4 regions of the Ensifer sp. 22460 genome follow, and region 2 is predicted to be linked to each of the others. Evidence: riboswitches for the same ligand, from Rfam matches in the RefSeq annotation. Region 2 holds a riboswitch; each other region holds the start of a gene.
The links. A riboswitch is a leader RNA that binds a small molecule or an ion and turns the genes downstream of it on or off. The one in region 2 is predicted to bind cobalamin.
Positions count from the first base shown of each region.

Region 1: it holds a riboswitch for cobalamin, as region 2 does, so the genes downstream of both, cobU (bifunctional adenosylcobinamide kinase/adenosylcobinamide-phosphate guanylyltransferase) here and ACTJKM_RS05765 (CbtB domain-containing protein) in region 2, are expected to answer to the same signal.
Region 3: it holds a riboswitch for cobalamin, as region 2 does, so the genes downstream of both, ACTJKM_RS01230 (aromatic ring-hydroxylating oxygenase subunit alpha) here and ACTJKM_RS05765 (CbtB domain-containing protein) in region 2, are expected to answer to the same signal.
Region 4: it holds a riboswitch for cobalamin, as region 2 does, so the genes downstream of both, nrdH (glutaredoxin-like protein NrdH) here and ACTJKM_RS05765 (CbtB domain-containing protein) in region 2, are expected to answer to the same signal.

Region 1 covers NZ_JBQENZ010000022.1:102,848-107,545, forward strand. The annotation lists gene ACTJKM_RS24735 (adenylate/guanylate cyclase domain-containing protein) at 1-1,371, opposite strand, end outside; cobalamin riboswitch at 1,615-1,836, shown strand; gene cobU (bifunctional adenosylcobinamide kinase/adenosylcobinamide-phosphate guanylyltransferase) at 2,199-2,723, shown strand; gene cobW (cobalamin biosynthesis protein CobW) at 2,727-3,791, shown strand; gene cobN (cobaltochelatase subunit CobN) at 3,893-4,698, shown strand, end outside.
Region 2 covers NZ_JBQENZ010000003.1:318,069-322,766, forward strand. The annotation lists gene ACTJKM_RS05745 (SRPBCC family protein) at 1-19, shown strand, start outside; gene ACTJKM_RS05750 (anthrone oxygenase family protein) at 88-567, opposite strand; gene ACTJKM_RS05755 (NAD(P)H-binding protein) at 564-1,394, opposite strand; gene ACTJKM_RS05760 (TetR/AcrR family transcriptional regulator) at 1,498-2,190, shown strand; cobalamin riboswitch at 2,189-2,451, shown strand; gene ACTJKM_RS05765 (CbtB domain-containing protein) at 2,494-2,670, shown strand; gene ACTJKM_RS05770 (CbtA family protein) at 2,865-3,662, shown strand; gene ACTJKM_RS05775 ((2Fe-2S)-binding protein) at 3,713-4,561, opposite strand; gene ACTJKM_RS05780 (glucoamylase family protein) at 4,558-4,698, opposite strand, start outside.
Region 3 covers NZ_JBQENZ010000001.1:245,083-249,780, forward strand. The annotation lists partial or broken gene ACTJKM_RS01220 (glycoside hydrolase family 25 protein) at 1-61, shown strand, start outside; gene ACTJKM_RS01225 (hybrid-cluster NAD(P)-dependent oxidoreductase) at 207-1,301, opposite strand; gene ACTJKM_RS01230 (aromatic ring-hydroxylating oxygenase subunit alpha) at 1,303-2,547, opposite strand; cobalamin riboswitch at 2,652-2,860, opposite strand; gene ACTJKM_RS01235 (DUF6656 family protein) at 3,174-3,773, shown strand; gene ACTJKM_RS01240 (L-threonylcarbamoyladenylate synthase) at 3,853-4,698, shown strand, end outside.
Region 4 covers NZ_JBQENZ010000006.1:197,070-201,767, forward strand. The annotation lists gene nrdE (class 1b ribonucleoside-diphosphate reductase subunit alpha) at 1-1,919, opposite strand, end outside; gene nrdI (class Ib ribonucleoside-diphosphate reductase assembly flavoprotein NrdI) at 1,889-2,305, opposite strand; gene nrdH (glutaredoxin-like protein NrdH) at 2,318-2,539, opposite strand; cobalamin riboswitch at 2,836-3,060, opposite strand; gene ACTJKM_RS09845 (hypothetical protein) at 3,350-3,829, opposite strand; gene ACTJKM_RS09850 (LysR substrate-binding domain-containing protein) at 3,791-4,698, shown strand, end outside; gene ACTJKM_RS09855 (aspartate/glutamate racemase family protein) at 4,693-4,698, opposite strand, start outside.

The DNA of each region.
Region 1 (4,698 bases), on a different contig from region 2:
GGTGAGTGCCGTCTTATGTTTCTGCGCCATCCGCAGAAACTGCCGCGCCTTGGCTCGCGCCTCGAAGCGCGTGATGCCCAGCTGATAGTGCCAGCGCCACAGATAAATGCGCGCATAGACCATGGCTGCGGCGGCATAGGCACGTCCATAGGCGGGATCGAGCGCAATCGCCTGGTCGAAGTAGGGCAGTGCCTTCGCGAAGTCTTCGGGCGTGGTGCGCCGGTGATGCTCCCAGCCGCGCAGGAACGCATCAAAGGCCGCCGGCACGGCCGTTTCCTTGCGCCCGAAGGCCATCTGCTGGTCAGGGTCCAGCCGCAACGCAAGCGCTTCGGCAATGCCGCGCATCACTTCGTCCTGCAGCGCAAAGGCGTCGGTGAGCGATCCGTCGAACTTTCCGGCCCAGACGTGTCCGCCATCAAGGGAATCTATGAGCTGAGCATTGATGCGAAGCTGCTCTCCGGCACGCTGGACGCTGCCTTCAAGCACATATCGGACACCGAGCTCTTCCGACACCTGCCTGGCTGTCACCGACTTGCCCTTGTAGGTGAACGTCGAGTTGCGCGCGATGACGAACAGGCCGGAGATCTGGGCCAGTTCGGTGATAAGGCCGTCGGTCATGCCATTGGCGAAAAATTCCTGCTTGGGGTCATCGCTGACATTGGCAAACGGAAGCACGGCGATCGAGGGCTTGTCTGCCTGGCTGAAGTCCACGGCCTGAGCCGGTCGGATGTCGGCAGGCGGCTGCCACGGGCGCCACCAGGCGGCACCGACGGCGGCTGCGAATGCCAGGGCAGATGCCGCGGCCAGCGCGACCCAGCGTCTTCCACGGTGTGCTTTGGCCTTCGGCTTGCCGGCGTGGGCTTCGTCCAGCCAGAGACGGTAGGTCCGAACCGGTTTTTCGACGTGTTTCAGGCGTTGCTCGCCGAGAAAGACGAAACCGACGTCGAGGTGCTTCTCGACCTGGTCATAGGCGGTGCCGGAGATGACGATGCCGCCCGGTTCGGCCAGGCTCTGCAGGCGCTCGGCGATGATGACGCCATCGCCGTGAATGTCGTCGCCCTCGACGATCACGTCGCCAAGATTGATGCCGATGCGAAATTGCAGCCGCCCCGCGTCCACGCCGCGACTTTCAGATTTGGCGCGCTGCACCTCGACCGCACATCGGACCGCCTCGACGACGCTGTGGAACTCGACCAGCAGGCCGTCGCCCATGGTCTTGATCAACCGGCCGCGATGCGTCTCGATGCTTTGTTCGAATAGTTCGTGCAGGTCGGCCTGAAAGCGGGCGCAGGTACCCTCCTCGTCGGCCTGGGTAAGCAGCCCATAGCCGCAAACGTCGGCAATCATCACGGCGGCGAGCCTGCGTTCCATGTGCCTACCGGATAAACGAAGCCCCTCGGGTCGGTTGCGGGATGGTTCAGCGACCTTTGCGCGTCCATAGGACGCGCGGCGCTGCAGTTTAACGCAACATCTGTAATTGCTAAAATATGTTCGTTCGCGATCTGCCATTCGCCTAATGTCCGGTGCGGCTTCGCGCTCGACAAATCGTCGCGCGACGCAAGTCGGCCGGGGAGGTGTCGCAAGCGTCGATTGACTTTGCGGCGCCCGCTTCCTAATCATCGGATGTTGGATGGTTCCCCCTTGTCGTGGCGATCGGGGGGAATAATTGGGAATGTGACGGATGGACCCAAATCGGGCATCCTTATCGCAGCCGACCCCGCGACTGTAGAACGGTCAGGGTTCGCCATCGGGTTCAGAATCGGGCTGTCAGCCGATTGCATGGGGCAATCGAAGCAGGTCGGGATCGAGCCGGAAAAGCCACTGGCGTGGCATCGTGATCAGCCGGGTTGGACGCCTCTTCTTCTACGAATCGTCCGCCTTTCACGAAGCCGCCCACAGCGCCGCGCGTCGGAGACGACGCGCAAAGGTTCGCTGTGGCACCGGAAAGCGCCGGGAAGGTGAGGCGGGCCGCTCGGGTCCTGACATCGGAACCTCGTCCATTCTGAGCGAGGCGATGTGGGGCCTCGTGACGCCGTGAGCCAGGAGACCTGCCACCCGACATGGGCATTCCGCCCGAGGAGACGTGTCGTCTCCAACGCCATCACGGAGGTTGTTTTGGCTCTCAGATACTTTCCCGAACGCGCCGCCGGCGCGTCGAACGGCTGTTGCCATCTGCCGCTGACCTTGGCGCGGTCGCGATGAGCAATCCCAGCGCCGGACCCGTTCTGGTCCTCGGCGGCGCCCGTTCCGGCAAATCCAGCTTTTCCGAGAAGCTCGTCGAAGCGTCCGGTCTCACCAAACATTATGTCGCCACCGGCCGCGCCTGGGACGACGAAATGCGCGCGCGCATCGACCATCACAAGATGCGCCGCGGCGAAGGCTGGACGACGCATGAGGAGCCGGTCGATCTCGTCGGCATCCTCAGTCGCATCGATAATCCCGATCACGTCGTGCTGATCGACTGCCTGACGCTGTGGGTCACCAATCTCATGCTCGAGGAGCGCGACATCGAGGCGGAGTTCGCAGCGCTCGCCGCCTACCTGCCGCAGGCGCAGGCGCGCCTCGTTTTCGTTTCCAACGAGGTCGGCCTCGGCATTGTGCCCGAGAACCGCATGGCGCGCGAGTTTCGCGACCATGCCGGCCGGCTTCACCAGATCGTTGCGGAGAAATCCGCTGAAGTTTACTTTGTCGCGGCCGGTTTGCCGCTGAAAATGAAGGGTTGAATAATGACCACTGCGAGAACCAGCCACGGCAAGATCCCGGCGACTGTCATCACCGGCTTCCTCGGCGCCGGCAAGACGACGATGATCCGCAATCTGTTGCAGAACGCCGACGGCAAGCGCATCGCGCTGATCATCAACGAGTTCGGCGATCTCGGCGTCGACGGCGACGTCTTGAAGGGCTGCGGTGCGGAGGCCTGCAGCGAGGACGACATCATCGAACTTACCAATGGCTGCATCTGCTGCACCGTGGCCGATGATTTCATCCCGACCATGACCAAGCTGCTCGAGCGCGAAAACCGCCCGGATCATATCATCATCGAGACCTCGGGCCTGGCTTTGCCGCAGCCGCTGATCGCCGCCTTCAACTGGCCGGATATCCGCAGTGAAGTCACCGTCGATGGCGTCGTCACCGTGGTCGACAGCGCTGCCGTTGCCGCCGGCCGCTTTGCCGATGACCATGACAAGGTCGATGCGCTGCGCGTCGAGGACGACAATCTCGACCATGAAAGCCCGATCGAGGAACTGTTCGAGGATCAGTTGACCGCTGCCGACCTGATCGTGCTCAACAAGACCGATCTGATCGACGCGTCCGGCCTCAAGGCGGTACGCGACGAGGTTTCCTCGCGCACCAGCCGCAAGCCGACCATGATCGAGGCGAAGAACGGCGAGGTGGCCGCCGCCATCCTGCTTGGCCTCGGCGTCGGCACCGAAAGCGATATCGCCAACCGCAAGTCGCATCACGAGATGGAGCATGAGGCGGGCGAGGAGCACGACCATGACGAGTTCGACAGCTTTGTCGTCGAGCTCGGCGCCATCGCCGATCCGGCCGCCTTCATCGATCGCCTCAAGGGCGTGATATCAGAGCACGACGTGCTGCGTCTCAAGGGTTTTGCCGATGTGCCTGGCAAGCCGATGCGCCTGCTGATCCAGGCGGTCGGTGCCCGCATCGACCAGTATTACGATCGCGCCTGGGCGGCCGGCGAAAAGCGCGGCACGCGTCTCGTCGTCATCGGCCTGCACGACATGGACGAGGCGGCGGTTCGCGCTGCGATTGCTGCGCTCGTCTGATCGTTCATTGAATGAAATGATCTAACGCATTGAAATAACGCAATTCCGGACGGAAGCCGCTTCACGCGTTTCCGTTCGGAATTGCCCGAACGGACAAGACCATGCATCTGCTTCTCGCCCAGAAAGGAACGATCGCCGACGGCAACGAGGCGATCGACCTTGGGCAAACGCCGGCCGACATCCTGTTCCTGTCTGCCGCCGACACCGAGCTCTCCTCGATCGCCGCCGCCCACGGCCGGCGTGACGGTGGCCTGAGCCTGCGCATTGCGAGCCTGATGAACCTGATGCATCCGATGTCGGTCGACACCTATGTCGAGCGCACGGCGCGTCATGCGAGGCTGATCGTCGTCCGGCCGCTCGGTGGCGCCAGCTATTTCCGCTATCTGCTCGAAGCCTTGCATGCGGCCGCCGTCACCCACCGTTTCCAGATCGCGGTGCTGCCGGGCGACGACAAGCCGGACCCGGGCCTTGAACCGTTTTCTACGGTTGAGGCCGATGACCGCCAGCGGCTCTGGGCCTATTTCAACGAGGGCGGCGCCGACAATGCCGGCCTGTTCCTCGACTATGCCGAGGCGCTGGTTTCAGGCGCCGAGAAACCGCAGCCGGCCAAGCCTTTGCTGAAAGCCGGCATCTGGTGGCCGGGGCGGGGCGTGATCGGGGTTTCGGATTGGTTGAGTGTTGTGGGGGCTGGAGCCCCCGCATGCGCAAATCCCACCATCGCCATCTGCTTCTACCGCGCCCTCGTCCAGAGCGGCGAGACGCGGCCGGTCGAAGCGCTGATCGATGCGCTGAAGGTGCAAGGGGTTCGGGCACTGCCGGTCTTCGTCTCCAGCCTCAAGGATGCGGTCTCCGTCGGCACGCTGCAATCGATCTTTTCCGAAGCCCCACCCGACGTGGTGATGAATGC
Region 2 (4,698 bases):
GCGCATCCCCAAGCGCTGACCGCCCGAGGTGACGAGACCTCAGAAGGGTGCACCGGCAAGGAATGACGGCCTTGCCGGCGCTTTTTGTCAAGTGCGGGCGAAACCGAGGATGAAGAGCGCCAGCGAACCGATCGATGCGAAGGTGCGAACGTGGTTCCACCAGACCCAGTCGGTGAGATAGCGCTCACGCCAGAGGTCGATTGCAGCTTGCCCGGGTGCAGCGGCCCCAAGTGCGTCGTTCATCGGCACGTTGAAGACGATCGTCACCAGAAGCACGCCGACGACATAGGCCAGGCCGCCCGCGGCCAGCAGCCATCGGCCCTCGCCACCCGAAATGAACGCGACGACGATCAGCGCCAGGCCGAGCAGCGCCGTGCCCATGAAGGCGCTGAGGAAGATCGGGTTCTGGATGACGACATTGATGGCGTTCATCGCGGCGATCCCCTGCTCCGGCGGCAGCCGCGACAAGGCTTGCATGATGCAGACCGAAAAGATGAAGAACAGCCCGGCCATCAGGCCGGAACCGATCGCGGCGGCAAACGCCAGAGCGGGGATCAGCGGGATCATGCGGCAATACTCCAGACACCAGTTGCTGCGGTCTCGCGGGCGTAGGTTGCAAAGTCGCGCGGCCGCCGCCCAAGCACGCGCTCGACGTCAGACGTCACACTCGAATTGCGCCCGTCGAGCACCGAGGTGAAGAGATAGCGGATGAGTTCGACATAGTCATCAGGCACGCCGTCAGCCTGCAATTGCGCGGCGAAGTCGGCAACCGGCACGGCCTGATAGGAGATCGGGCGTTTGGCCGCGGCAGCGATCTCGGTCACGGCTTCAGCGAAGGTCATCAGCCGCGGGCCGGTCAGAGAATAGACCTTGCCGACATGATCATCGTCGAGAAGCGCTTCAACCGCGACGTCGGCGATGTCGTCGCAGCTGACGAAAGGCTCGGTGACTGTATCCACGGGCAGGAAGACCGAACCGCTTAGAACTCCCTCTGCCAGGAAGCCTTCGTTGAAGTTTTCGAAGAACCAGCTCCCCCGAATGATCGTCCAGTCGGCGCCGGAGGCCTGCAGCGCGCGCTCGGCCGCTTCCGCCTCGTCCTCGCCGCGCCCCGACAGAAGCACCAGCCGCCTGATGCCCGCGCCGACGGCAAGGTTTGAGAACTTGCGGATGGTCTCGACAGAGCCCGGCACCGCCAGATCGGGCTGGTAGCAGACATAGATGCGATCGACATTTTCGAGCACAGGCGCCCAGGTCGCCTCGTCCGTCCAGTCGAAGGACGGTGATGCCGAACGGGCGCCGATGCGCACCGCAACACCCCGCTCTTGAAGGCGCTCAGCCACCCGCCGCCCCGTCTTGCCGGTACCGCCCAAAACCAGTGCGACTTTCTGAGACATCGTTTCCTCCTAAGGTTCATCAACAAACATGAGCATCTCTCACATTTGCAAATGTGATAAATCCTCGTATTTTAAGAGTCAAGCCAAAATGTGAGCATCACTCATGATTACAGAAACAAGCCCATCCGTGGTCCCCGCCGAAGACGAGACTGCGCTGCGCCGGACACCCAGCCAGAAACGCAGCCGCGAGCGAGTCGAACAGATCCTTAGCTGCGCGACGGCGCTCATTCAGGAAAAGGGCAGCGACGCCATGCGCATGAGCGAAGTCGCTGAAAAGGCCGGAATTTCAATCGGCTCGCTCTACCAGTACTTCCCCGACAAGGCGGCGATCGTGCGCACGCTGGCCGAGCGATACAATGCCGTGTGCAACGAGTGCATCGCCGCCGAACTTGCCAAGGTCACATCGCTCGCGGAACTACGCGACGCTTTCTGTGTGCTGTTCGACATCTACTACGACATGTTCCTGGCCGAGCCTGTGATGCGCGACATCTGGTCGGCAATGCAGGCCGACAAGGCGCTGCGCGAGATCGATCTTCTGCAAAGCCGCGCCGGCGGAAAACTTCTTGCCGATGTCTGGGCTAGGCTTGTGCCCGAAGCGCCGCGCGAAACCATTGATAGCGCCGCTTTCCTGATCATGCATCTCGGCGATTGCACCATGCGGCTTGCCGTGTCGGTCGATCGCACCGAGGGCGACCGCATCGTCGAGGCCTACAAGCAGATGATCCTCCGCGATTTTGTCGCTAATGAAGCGGCGGGCGGCGCAGGCTCAATTGACAACTCCATGACACGCTCCTAATCATCTGGGATCGATTGGTTCCCGGGACGCGAACGTGTTTCGGGAGTAAACGGGAACGTGACGGATGGACCCATGCTGGGCATTCACATCACGGCCGACCCCGCGACTGTAGAGCGACGTCGATCTGCCATTCCGGAGCGATCCGGAAGAAGCCACTGGAAGAGACCACGAGAGGGTGGTCGATCTGGGAAGGCGAGGCAGATCCAGGGCTTCCCGCCCAGCGCCGTGAGCCAGGAAACCTGCCACTCGATACGGGCATAGGGCCCACACCGGGAATTTCCCGATGCCATCACGGAGGTTGTCATGGCTACGTCTACTGTTTCGAGCATTCCGCTCTCCCTCAGCGATCGTCTGACCGCTGGCGTCATCGCGCTCTTCATCGGCGCATTCCTCGTCTTCGGCGCCGGCCTTGCCAACTCGGCAGTGCTGCACGACACCGCGCACGACACCCGCCACTCCTACGGCTTCCCCTGCCACTAAGACGATGTTCCGGAACGTAACTCACGTTCCGCATCGAAGTGTCTGCGGACATGAACGCATCCGGCCTGTGCCGGATGTCGGTGTTTGTGCATGCCGGTTCGTCCGGCGTGCAACGGCCATCCGCATGGCAGAACGGGAAGGCTTGCAAACCACGCCGCAGCGCGTGGCTTTTGCCGTTATCGAGGGAATTCAAGATGATTGTCAGAACGCTTCTGGCCGCGATCGTGGCTGGACTGATTGCCGGTGTCTTCATGACCGGCGCCCAGGAACTTAGGGTAACCCCGCTGATCCTGCATGCGGAGGAATTCGAAGGCGAGGCTCCGGCCACAACCGAACAGCCCGCTGCACAGCCTGGAACGACGCAACCCGCCGCCGAGGGCCATGATCAGCATTCGTCGCTGAAGGCGGTCTCGCCGCTTTCCGCCATGCTCGACGCGCTTTCGCCGATCACGCCTGCCTATGCGCATGAGGGCGAACACGAGGAAGGCGGCATCATGTTCGGCATGAGCCGGTTCTCCGGCACGCTCATTGCCAACCTCGTCACCGGCTCCGGCTTCGGTCTGCTCTTGGCCGGCGTCAGCCTGGTGATCGGCTACCCGATCACGCTTAGGAACGGCGCGCTCTGGGGCGCCTGCGGCTGGCTTGCCGTGCACATGCTGCCGGCAATCGGCCTGCCGCCGGAACTGCCGGGTTTCCCGGCCGCCGAACTCGGCGACCGCCAAACCTGGTGGCTGGCGACCGTCGCCCTCTCCGCAGTTGGTCTCTATCTCGTCGTCCTGCGCGAAGAAATCGTGTCCAAGGTCGTCGGCCTCGCGTTGATCGCCGCGCCGCACGTCTACGGCGCGCCGCAGCCGGTCGATATTACGAGCAACGTTCCGGCCGTGCTCGGCGCCGAGTTTGCGGTTGCCGCACTCGCCACCACGCTCGCCTTCTGGATCGTGCTTGGCGTCGTCTCCGGCTTCATCAACGAGCGTTTCGCCAGGGCGAACTGACCCGGCCGATCACGCGCCCCCGTGGGCACCTGAACAAACGACGGCGGGGTTCAAGCCCCGCCGTTTTGCATGAGATGCGCGGCCAGCCGCGCGCGGCGATCGTCCGGCTCCAGCAGGACGCAGGTATCGCAGAAGCTGCCACCCTCCGTTTGGAAGTAGAGGCAACAGCCGCAACGGATCCGATACTGGCGCGACAGTTGCGCGCCGCTTGCCGGATCGACCGCGGAGATCTCCTCGTAGCAGAGCTCTTCCGAGAACAACCGCGAGCCCCGCCGCTTGACGATCGCAAGCGCCTCGGCCATGCCGCGCGCCTCGTCACCGATCGCGCGACCGATCTCCAGGAACGCTCCGGCAAGGGAATCCGCTGCCAGCCGCCACTGCGCCCCGGAAGAAAGCCCGGTGCGCTTTTTCAGGACCGCGATGACCGGCGCCAGATGGGCCGTGAAGCCGCGCTCGAAAGCGCTGATGCCTTCGGCATCCTGCGGCCCTTCCGCCACACCGAGGCGGAAATGATAACGCTTGCCGGCAACTTCCCGATCATGGTGAAGGCGGGTCCACTCTTCGAAGCGAAGCCCGGCGATCTGCGCCTGAAGACCCGCGCCAAGATAGAGCGCGCCGAGAACCACACTCAGCTGGCGGCTGTAGAAGGCGATCAGATGTGCCGCCCGAATCCGGTCCGTCATGCCGATTGCGAAAAAGTCCTGATAGGCAAGGCTCTGCTCGATCCCGGTCCCACCAGCGGCCCAGAAGGCGGCCGGTGCGCTGAAGGCACTGTCCGCCGGCCCGAGCGAGACACCGGCGTCGGGGAACTGCGCGTGCAACCGCTCGACCACTGCCAGCGCCTGCGGCGGATATCCCTCGACCGTCCGCGCCATCCGCTGGTGATTTCTCGAATTCATGCCGTCTCCGTCGCCAGCCAGCCGCCCTCATATCCCGCGCGCTCAAGACCGCGCCGGATCGCCGGCAGGCTGCGTGTCAGCTCCCAGACGAAGCCGCTCCGCCAATTCTCGATCATCATCACGACGAGCCCCTGGTC
Region 3 (4,698 bases), on a different contig from region 2:
CCGTGCCGGTGCCACGAGCGGCGCCGGCAGCGGCGTCGACAGGCTGGTGACGGGCTCGATCGACTTCGCTCGCCACGAGCGCGCCCTACAGGTGGCGGTCGCCGCCGATGACGCGGCACAGGGCGGTTGTATCGGCGCGGTTGCCAATGCCGACAATCTACGGCGCGTTGCAATCAAGCCTGCGCCCTGCAACACGCCCTGATCCTTCAGGCTTCGATCTGGACATCTCCCAGCGGCCGCGAGCAGCAGGCGAGGATGTAACCCTCGTCGATCTCGTCATCGAGAATACCGCCATTGTGGTTCATCTCGACCTCGCCCGCGACCTTCATCACCCGGCAGGTGCCGCAGATACCGCCCTCACAGGCAGCGCCGATCCTCACACCGTTGGCGCGTGCCGTCTGCAGGATCGTTTGGCCGGGTTTCGCCTCGACCTCCTTGCCGCTCATGGTGAAGGCGACCTTGGCCGCCTGAACCTCACCATCATCGCCGGCACCGGCGCGCACGGCGATCTCTTCCGCGGCAGGTGCTGCCGCCGGCTGGAAGCTCTCCTCGTGATAGCGGGCCATGTCGAAGCCGGCTGCCTTCAGCATCTCGCGCACACCGCGCATGAACGGTTCCGGACCGCAGCAGAACACCGTGCGCTCCTGGAAGTCGGGAGCGAGCAACGGTAGCTTGGCACCGTCGATGCGGCCGCGCAGGCCATGCCAGCCGTGACGCGCCTCGTGCCCCTCGACGATGAAGCCGAGGTTCAGCCCGGACATCTGTGTCGCCAGAACCTCGAGCTCCGAGCGAAACAGAAGGTCGTCCGGCCGGCGCGCGCAGGAGATGAAGGTGACATCGGTCTCCGGCACGCAGTCGGCCATCCAGCGCGTCATCGACATCATCGGGGTGATGCCGGATCCGGCGGAGATAAACAGGTACTTTTCGCCGGGATGACGGACGAAGCTGAAATCTCCGAGCGGTCCAAAAGCCCGGAGCTTCATGCCCGGCTTCAGGTGATCGAACATCCAGCGGGTGCCGACGCTGTCGGCCTGCGCCTTCACCGTGACGGCAATCGACAGCGGTCGCGATGGCGTCGACGACAGGGTGTAGGTGCGCATGACCGGTTCGTCGGCGACCGGCAATTCGAGGGTGACGAACTGGCCGGGCAGATAACGAAACCAGGCGGGCTTCTCCGCACGGAAGGTGAAGGTCATGACATCGGCGGTTTCGACAACCGCCGATGTGCATTCGAGCATCTGCTGCCGGTCGATCCAGACATGCAGTTCGTCGAAATGATGGAAGGAGGACGCCATCTGCATGTCAGGCGACCTTTGAGAGCGGAGCCGCATCGCCCTGCAGGCGCTGCTCCATGAACTTGCAGTACCATTCGACGAACTGCATCACGCCACCCTCGTGCTCCGGCGAATACGGACCGGGCTCATAGGCCGGCGAGCGGATGCCGAAGGCATTTTCCTCGACGATCTGGCGATCCTGGTCGTTGGTCTCGGTCCAGACATGAGTCAGATCCTCGAGCGTGTAGTCGACACCTTCGACCGCGTCCTTGTGGACCAGCCACTTCGTTGTCACCTGCGTGAGTTCCGGCCCCAGCGGCAACACGCGGAAGGTGATGGCGTGATCCGAAAGCACGTGGTTCCAGGTCGTCGGGTAGTGGAACATCAGGAGCGTGCCGATCTGCTTCTGCCTGACATCGGCCGACAGCGCCCTTTTTACGGCGGGCGCACCCGACATGGTGTAGCTTTCGGCATTATCGACCAGCGGCATGCGCGCGGCGCGGAACTGGCCGGTCGGCGACATCCGGAACTCGCTCGGCAGGCCCTCGGCCTCGCACTTCGCCCAATGGGCGGCAATCACCGGATCGTCCTTGGCGCCCTGCACCCCGGTCGCGGTCGGCGCTTCCGGATAGGTCCGGCAGAGTTCGGGGTGATTGGCGGCGCAGTGGTAGCACTCGCGGTTGTTCTCCCAAACGAGCTTCCAGTTGCCCTTTTCGATGATGGTGCTTTCGAAGGCGACCTTGGTCTCTCCCAGCCGGTGCGGCGCGAGGTAGGGGAATGCCAGCTCGCGGAAGGCGGCGAAATCCGCCGGCGTCTCCGACAGGTTGATGAAGATGTAGCCGCCGACCGTTTCGCAATGGATCTGCTTCAGGCTGTGGGCAGCCTTGTCGAAGTCCTCGCCCATCTGGCGCGCAAAGAGCAGCGAGCCGTCGAGCTCATAGGTCCATTGATGATAGGGACAGACGAGCTTCGCCGAAGAGCCCTTGTGCTGCGTGCAGACGCGGGAGCCGCGGTGGCGGCAGGAGTTGTGGAGCGCGCGGATCGTGCCCTGGCGATCGCGGGTGATGACGACCGGATAGTCGCCGACCTGGACGGTGAAATAGTTGCCGGCCCGCGGGATTTCGCAATCGTGGCCGATGAACAGCCAATCCCGATACCAGATGTTTTCCAGGTCCTGCCGGTAATAGTCGGGGTCGATGTAGAAGGCCCGATCGAGGCTGTAGCCGTCACGCCGGCCCTTCAGCTTGCGAAGCATATCGGTCTTGGTATCCATGTCCTGTCCTCATGCGCCATGTTTCGGAGAGGCAGGACAGGAACCCGCACGGGCGCGCACCCATGCGTCTTAGGCTCCGATCCGGCTGCCCGCCGCAACCCGTTACGGTTATGTCTGTCAAGGCTGGTTTCCGGGCTCAGGAGCCGTCCTTCGAAGGACCAGCCCGGCGCCTTCCCGGACGGAAAACCGTCCAGTGGCCTTTTGCCGAGGCTTTCGCTCCACCACCGTTGCGGGGGCAGCGCCGGGATTTGACCGGCTTCCCAATTCTCCGCCTTCCCCTTTGGAAGACGACACCTTGAGTAAGGATATGTAAGCGCGGAAGGCGCCTCGGCAGGCGCCGGATAGCGACATTCAATTCCAGAATGACGACACGATCGAAACCGCCTTCTGGAAACGGAATCGAGAATTTTTCACTTTATAAACATATAGATAGATCAAAAATTGGGCAGATGCCGTCTTTTGTGACTGACATGACGCAGACACAGGAAGGCTTCGCCCGTTTGCGACATTCCCATGAATGTGCAGGGGCATCTTCCGCGAACGAAAGGAAATCCTTCATTAACCATAAGCCACTAGGCTTGCCGGCGGACGAAGATGTCCGGCAGGCAGATGGCACACTGACGATCATGGCAAAGTTCAGATATTACGACGCTGCGGCCGAGAAGCCGCCGGCGGTCATGCCGAAGACGGCCGTTCACACCGAGTTTCTGCGCACCGGCAGGATCAACCGCCGGCAATGGCTGCCGAGCGAGCGACGGTATCTGAGCTACGAAGAAGTCGCGGACAGGACCGGCAAGAAGCTCGCGACCGCCGGTGACACGACGCACAAGCGGATCAACGGCTTTCATGCCTCGATCCAGTTTCCCAAGCTGATTTTTCACCGCACGCTCGTCGGCAAGCCGCATCTCGGCTATTGCCATGTGACGGCGGCGCGGACGGCGGTCACGCCTTCCAAGGACATCACCTGGTCGTTCTACTTCGCCAATTTCTTCAGCGACCTTGGTGATGAGACGCATTTCTTCGACCGTATCCAGAGCGGCTATTCCCGCATGTATTTCGCGGTCGCGATCGAGCCGAACGCCGAAGACGGACAGATGGTCATCAACCGCAACGTCCGCGACAACGGGCTCCTCTTCCGCACGGACGACCCCAAGGTTGCTCTCAAGAACGTGCTGATGCTGGGTGCCCGGGACTCCGCGCTGCGCCGCATCATCCGCAGTCTCTGAGGCAGCAACCGAACGCCCCCAAAAAAATCGTTCTGTTTTCCCGGCACGTCCGTTAAGGAAGCGTCGGAAAGGAAACGGCATGGCAGAGATCATCGACACAGGCAGGGAACCGGACCGCGCGATCGAACGCGCCTGCGCCGTTCTTGCCAAAGGCGAACCGGTCGCCATTCCCACCGAAACCGTCTATGGCCTTGCCGCCGACGCCACCAATCCCGATGCGATCAGCCGCATCTACGAGATGAAGGGCCGGCCGCGCTTCAATCCGCTGATCTCGCATGTCTCCGACATGGCGATGGCCGAGGCCCATGTGCGCTTCGACCCGATTTCCCGACGCCTGGCGGAAACCTTCTGGCCCGGACCCCTGACGCTGATCTTGCCGCAGCGGCCCGATAGCAGCGTGCATGCGCTGGCCTCGGCCGGCCTCGACACGCTTGGCATCCGCATGCCCGACGGCTTTTCGCGCCGGGTGATCGCCCGCTTCGGGCGGCCGCTCGCAGCGCCCAGCGCCAACACCTCGGGCAAGATCAGCCCGACCAGTGCGGTCCATGTCGATGCGGATCTCGGCGAAAAGCTGAAACTGATCCTCGACGCAGGCCCGGCCGAAATCGGCTTGGAGTCCACGATCATCAAGGTCGATGGCGACGAGATCCGGCTGCTCCGCCCCGGCGGCCTCGATGCCGCAGAAATCGAGCGCCTGCTCGATCGTCCGGTGATCCGACCGGAAACGGCGGGAGCAACGATCGAGGCGCCGGGCATGCTGGCCTCCCACTACGCGCCCGGCGCGGCCGTCAGGCTCGATGTTGCCGATGTGCGTGCGGGCGAGGCCTTGATCCGCTTCGGCGGCGGCCGGATCGCCGGCGAGGAACAGGCGGCCATCGTTCTCGATCTCAGCCCGACCGGAAATCTTCACGAAGCGGCAGCCAAT
Region 4 (4,698 bases), on a different contig from region 2:
TCCTGGTAATATTCGAGGTTGTCGTTGGTCATGAAGGCGGCCGGATAGTAGACGCGGCCAATCTTGCCTTCCTTGCGGATCTCGATCTTCGAGACGATCGGGTGGATAGAGGAGGTCGAGTGGTTGATGTAGGAGATCGAGCCCGTCGGCGGCACCGCCTGGAGGTTCTGGTTGTAGAGGCCCCCTTGCGTGACCGCCTGTTTCAGTTCCAGCCAATCGTCCTGCGTCGGGATGCGGATGCCGGCCGCTTCGAACAGGCCCTTCACCTTCTCCGTCGCCGGCAGCCATTCGGCTTCGGTGTATTTGTCGAAATATTCGCCTGACGCGTATTTCGAGTTCTCGAAGCCCTTGAAGGTCACGCCCTTCTCGACCGCCAGCCGGTTGGATGCGCGGATGGCGTGATAGGTCACCGTGTAGAAATAGATGTTGGTGAAATCGATGCCTTCCTCGGAGCCGTAGAAGACGCGCTCGCGGGCGAGGTAGCCGTGCAGGTTCATCTGGCCAAGGCCGATCGCGTGGCTGTCGTCATTGCCCTTCTCGATCGAAGGCACGGAAGAGATGTGGCTCATTTCGGAGACGGCGGTGAGCGCGCGGATCGAGGTCTCGATCGTCTGGCCGAAATCCGGACTGTCCATCGCCGCGGCAATGTTCAGCGAGCCGAGATTACAAGAGATATCCTTGCCCATCTTTGCGTAGGAGAGGTCGTCGTTGAATTCGCTCGCCTCGCTCACCTGCAGGATTTCCGAGCAGAGGTTGCTCATGGTGATGCGCCCGGCGATCGGGTTCGCCCGGTTCACCGTGTCCTCGAACATGATGTAGGGGTATCCGCTCTCGAACTGGATTTCGGCAATGATCTGGAAGAAATCGCGCGCCTTGATCTTCCGCTTGCGGATACGAGCTTCCTCGACCATCTCGCGGTACTTCTCCGTCACCGAAATTTCGGTCAGCGGCACGCCGTAGACGCGCTCCACGTCATAGGGCGAGAACAGATACATGTCCTCGTTGTTGCGGGCGAGCTCGAAGGTGATGTCCGGGATGACGACGCCGAGCGACAGCGTCTTGATACGGATCTTCTCGTCGGCATTTTCCCGCTTGGTATCGAGGAAGCGCATGATATCCGGGTGGTGGGCGTGGAGATAGACAGCACCTGCTCCCTGGCGGGCGCCAAGCTGGTTGGCATAGGAGAAGCTGTCTTCCAAGAGCTTCATCACCGGGATGATGCCGGAGGACTGGTTTTCGATCTGCTTGATCGGTGCGCCCATCTCTCTGATGTTGGTGAGCGACAGCGCCACGCCGCCGCCGCGCTTGGAGAGCTGCAACGCGGAATTAATCGCGCGGCCGATGCTTTCCATATTGTCCTCGACCCTAAGCAAGAAGCAGGAGACGAGCTCGCCGCGTTGCTTTTTGCCGGCATTGAGGAAGGTCGGCGTCGCCGGCTGGAAACGGCCGGAAATGATCTCGTCGACGAGATCGCGGGCAAGCTGTTCGTTGCCGCGCGCCAGCGTCATCGCCACCATACAGACGCGGTCTTCGTAGCGCTCCAGGTAGCGCTTTCCGTCAAAGGTCTTCAGCGTATAGGACGTGTAGTATTTGAACGCGCCGAGGAAAGTCGGGAAGCGGAACTTCTTCCCATAAGCGTGGTCGTAGAGATCGCGCACGAAGTTGAAGGAATACTGATCCAGCACCTGCTGTTCATAGTAGCCCTCGGTCACCAGATAATCGAGCTTCTCCCTGAGGTTATGGAAGAAGACGGTGTTCTGGTTGACGTGCTGGAGGAAGTACTGCTTCGCCGCCAGCCGGTCCTTGTCGAGCTGGATCCGTCCCTCTTCATCATAGAGGTTCAGCATCGCGTTCAGCGCATGATAGTCGAGCGCCGGTTCCGTCGCCTTCAGGGGGCGTTCGAGTGTTGAGACGTCCAAAATCGTTCCATCCCGTTTCTGACATTGGCGACGTCCTCCTCGGTTCCGAGCAGCTCGAACCGGTAGAGGTAGGGCACCCGGCACTTGGCCGCGATGACGTCGCCGGCGATCCCGTAGGTCGCGCCGAAATTGCTGTTGCCCGCAGCAATGACGCCGCGGATGTGAGAGCGGTTGCCCGCATCGTTGAGGAAGCGGATGACCTGTTTCGGCACGGCACCCCGGCCGTCGTCGCCGCAATAGGTGGGCACGACCAACACGAAGGGCTCGGAAACCGTAAGCGAAGCCTTACTTTCCTTGAGCGGAATACGCGCTGCGCGAAGGCCGAGCTTTTCGACGAAGCGATGGGTGTTTTCCGAGCGGCTGGAAAAATAGACGATCAGGCCCACCGCCTGTCTCCTCTAGGAAAGCGCGCTGATCTTGTCGGGGCGAAAACCCGCCCAGTGTTCGGGGCCGGCGACGACGACGGGAAGCTGCATGTAACCGAGGCCCTTGACCGTTTCGAGCGCGTCCTGGTCGATGGAGATATCAATGACCTCGTAGTTGACACCCTGGCGATCGAGCGCCCGGTAGGTCGCGGTGCATTGGACGCAGGCGGGCTTGCTATAGACGGTAACGTTCATTTCTTCCTCGTTTGGTCGGCTGGATGAGAGCATGAGAAGGTGCACGGACACGCAACCGCGATCCGGCGAAATGCAGGGCTGTCATGGCTGTGGCTCGCTCGGATCTCGACGCCCGGGCATGCCTCTTCGTCAGTTGCGCGGGAAACCGCGCCTCTTGATTGGCGAGCGATAGAATTTCAATGACGCGGACATGACTTCACCCCGAAGCTTTGGAAAGGCTGCCGGGGAGATGTCGAGACGATCAGGCAGGCTCATCCTGCCGCACGCAACTCAACCCCTCCGGACACCCCGCCCGTGGACGTTTGTTGCTCGAGGCAGGTCTCCTGGCTCACGGGTCTCAGCTTCCATCCCGACCTTCCCGAGGCCTCATGCCTCAGTGGTCCAATTCCGGACAGTCGCTCGCCGTCTACAGTTGCGGGGGCAGCTACGGCATAGCCTGGCGAAAACTCGCCGACGCACCGTATTCCCGTCTTAGCTCTCAATCCCTGCGAATCGAAAGAACCTCGAACACTAGATATAGTAGTTCATCGCAAATCTGCGTCAATAGGTTCGAGGTGCCTGAAGCCGGGGAGAGAAGGTGATTTCTTTCGCCGTGTGGATAACAAGGAGTAAACGACGGGATGCGGCGAAACCTGTGGGTGGAGAGCTTCTCGGCTTCGAGCCCGGCGCTCGCTCCGTTGCCGATCACTTGCGAAGAGGCTCCGGCACGTCGCTTTTAGAAACGCCACGCCGGATCTCTCCCGAATTCGGTCCACGTGCTGGCAGGTGGCAGATCACGACAACTGCGCTGTCTCTTGCCTCTGCGCTCCGTCAATCGCAGAGCGACATGCTTACGTCTTTGTTTTCTCCGGGCTGGGCTCGAGGCGAAGCCCTTGCCATTTGCGGCGCGTCGCCGCAATCCCGCTCCGACGAGGGCGGTGACTTGCGCGGATTGCCGTCCGTCGGCCAATGCCACGGATCGGCAATATCGCCGATGTGCGCCCGGACGGTCTCGTGATCCCGCGTCAATCCGATATCCTTCAGCTGGAATTCGCTGAACGTATCGATGTCGATGGTCGGGTTGAGCGCGTTCCCGGCCCAGTTCAGGGCATGAAGGATCGTTGATCGCACTGCGCTAAGCATTGCTATCCTCTTTGTTTTTGCTGTTGTGTTCGCGAAAAAAGTGAGGATTTTTGCTGCTTCGCGCAAAGCGATTTCTCGCATGCTGGCATAAAGAATGCTTATGTCAGGGCCATGAGCAAGATTCCTCCCATGAGTGCCGTGCGCGCCTTCGAAGCGGCCGCCAGACATCTGAGCTTCACCCGCGCCGCCGACGAGCTCGGCATGACGCAGGCGGCGGTCAGCTACCAGATCCGGCTGTTGGAGGAGCGCATCGGCACGCCGCTCTTCGTTCGTCTTCCGCGCGAGGTTCGGCTGACGGCGGCCGGGCGGCAGCTGGCGCCGAAGGTGACGGAAGCGATCGACCTTCTCGGGGCGGCCTTCTCGGAGATTGCCGACAAGACCGAACACCACCTGCACATTTCCGTGCTGCCGACCGTCGTGTCGAGCTGGCTCGGCCAGCGGCTCGCCTCGTTCCAGACGGCCCATCCGAACATCAGCATCCGGGTGCACATGTCGACCGAGCTGATCGACTTCAAGCGTGACGCCATCGATCTCGTGGTGCGCAGCGGCAACGGCGACTGGCCCGGCAACGACGTGTTCCCGCTTTTCCCTATCGATTACATGCCGGTCTGCACGCCGTCTTTCATGGAGAAGCACCAGCTCAGGCATCCCTCGGACGTCCTGCGTGTACGGCGCTTCGGCAACGCCAGCTGGTGGCGGCGATGGATGATCGAAACCGGGGTGGAGCCACCGGCGAGCAACGGTACCGAACTGATCTTCGACGTCCAGGCGATGGACGTCACGACGACTTTGAACGACCATGGCATCGCGATTGCCGTTTCAACCTTCCTGATGGACGAACTGAAGAGCGGCAGGCTCATCCGGCCCTTCGACCATGTGGTAAGAGATGGTCGCGCCTATTGGCTGGTCTATCCGCAGAGCAGCAGGCGGCAGAAAAAGATCCAGGCTTTTCGCGATTGGATTATTGCCGAGGCCGACGCATCGAATGCGCTGCTGGCGACAGTCGTGGGCGATTCCAGGTCGGCATCACCTCAAGC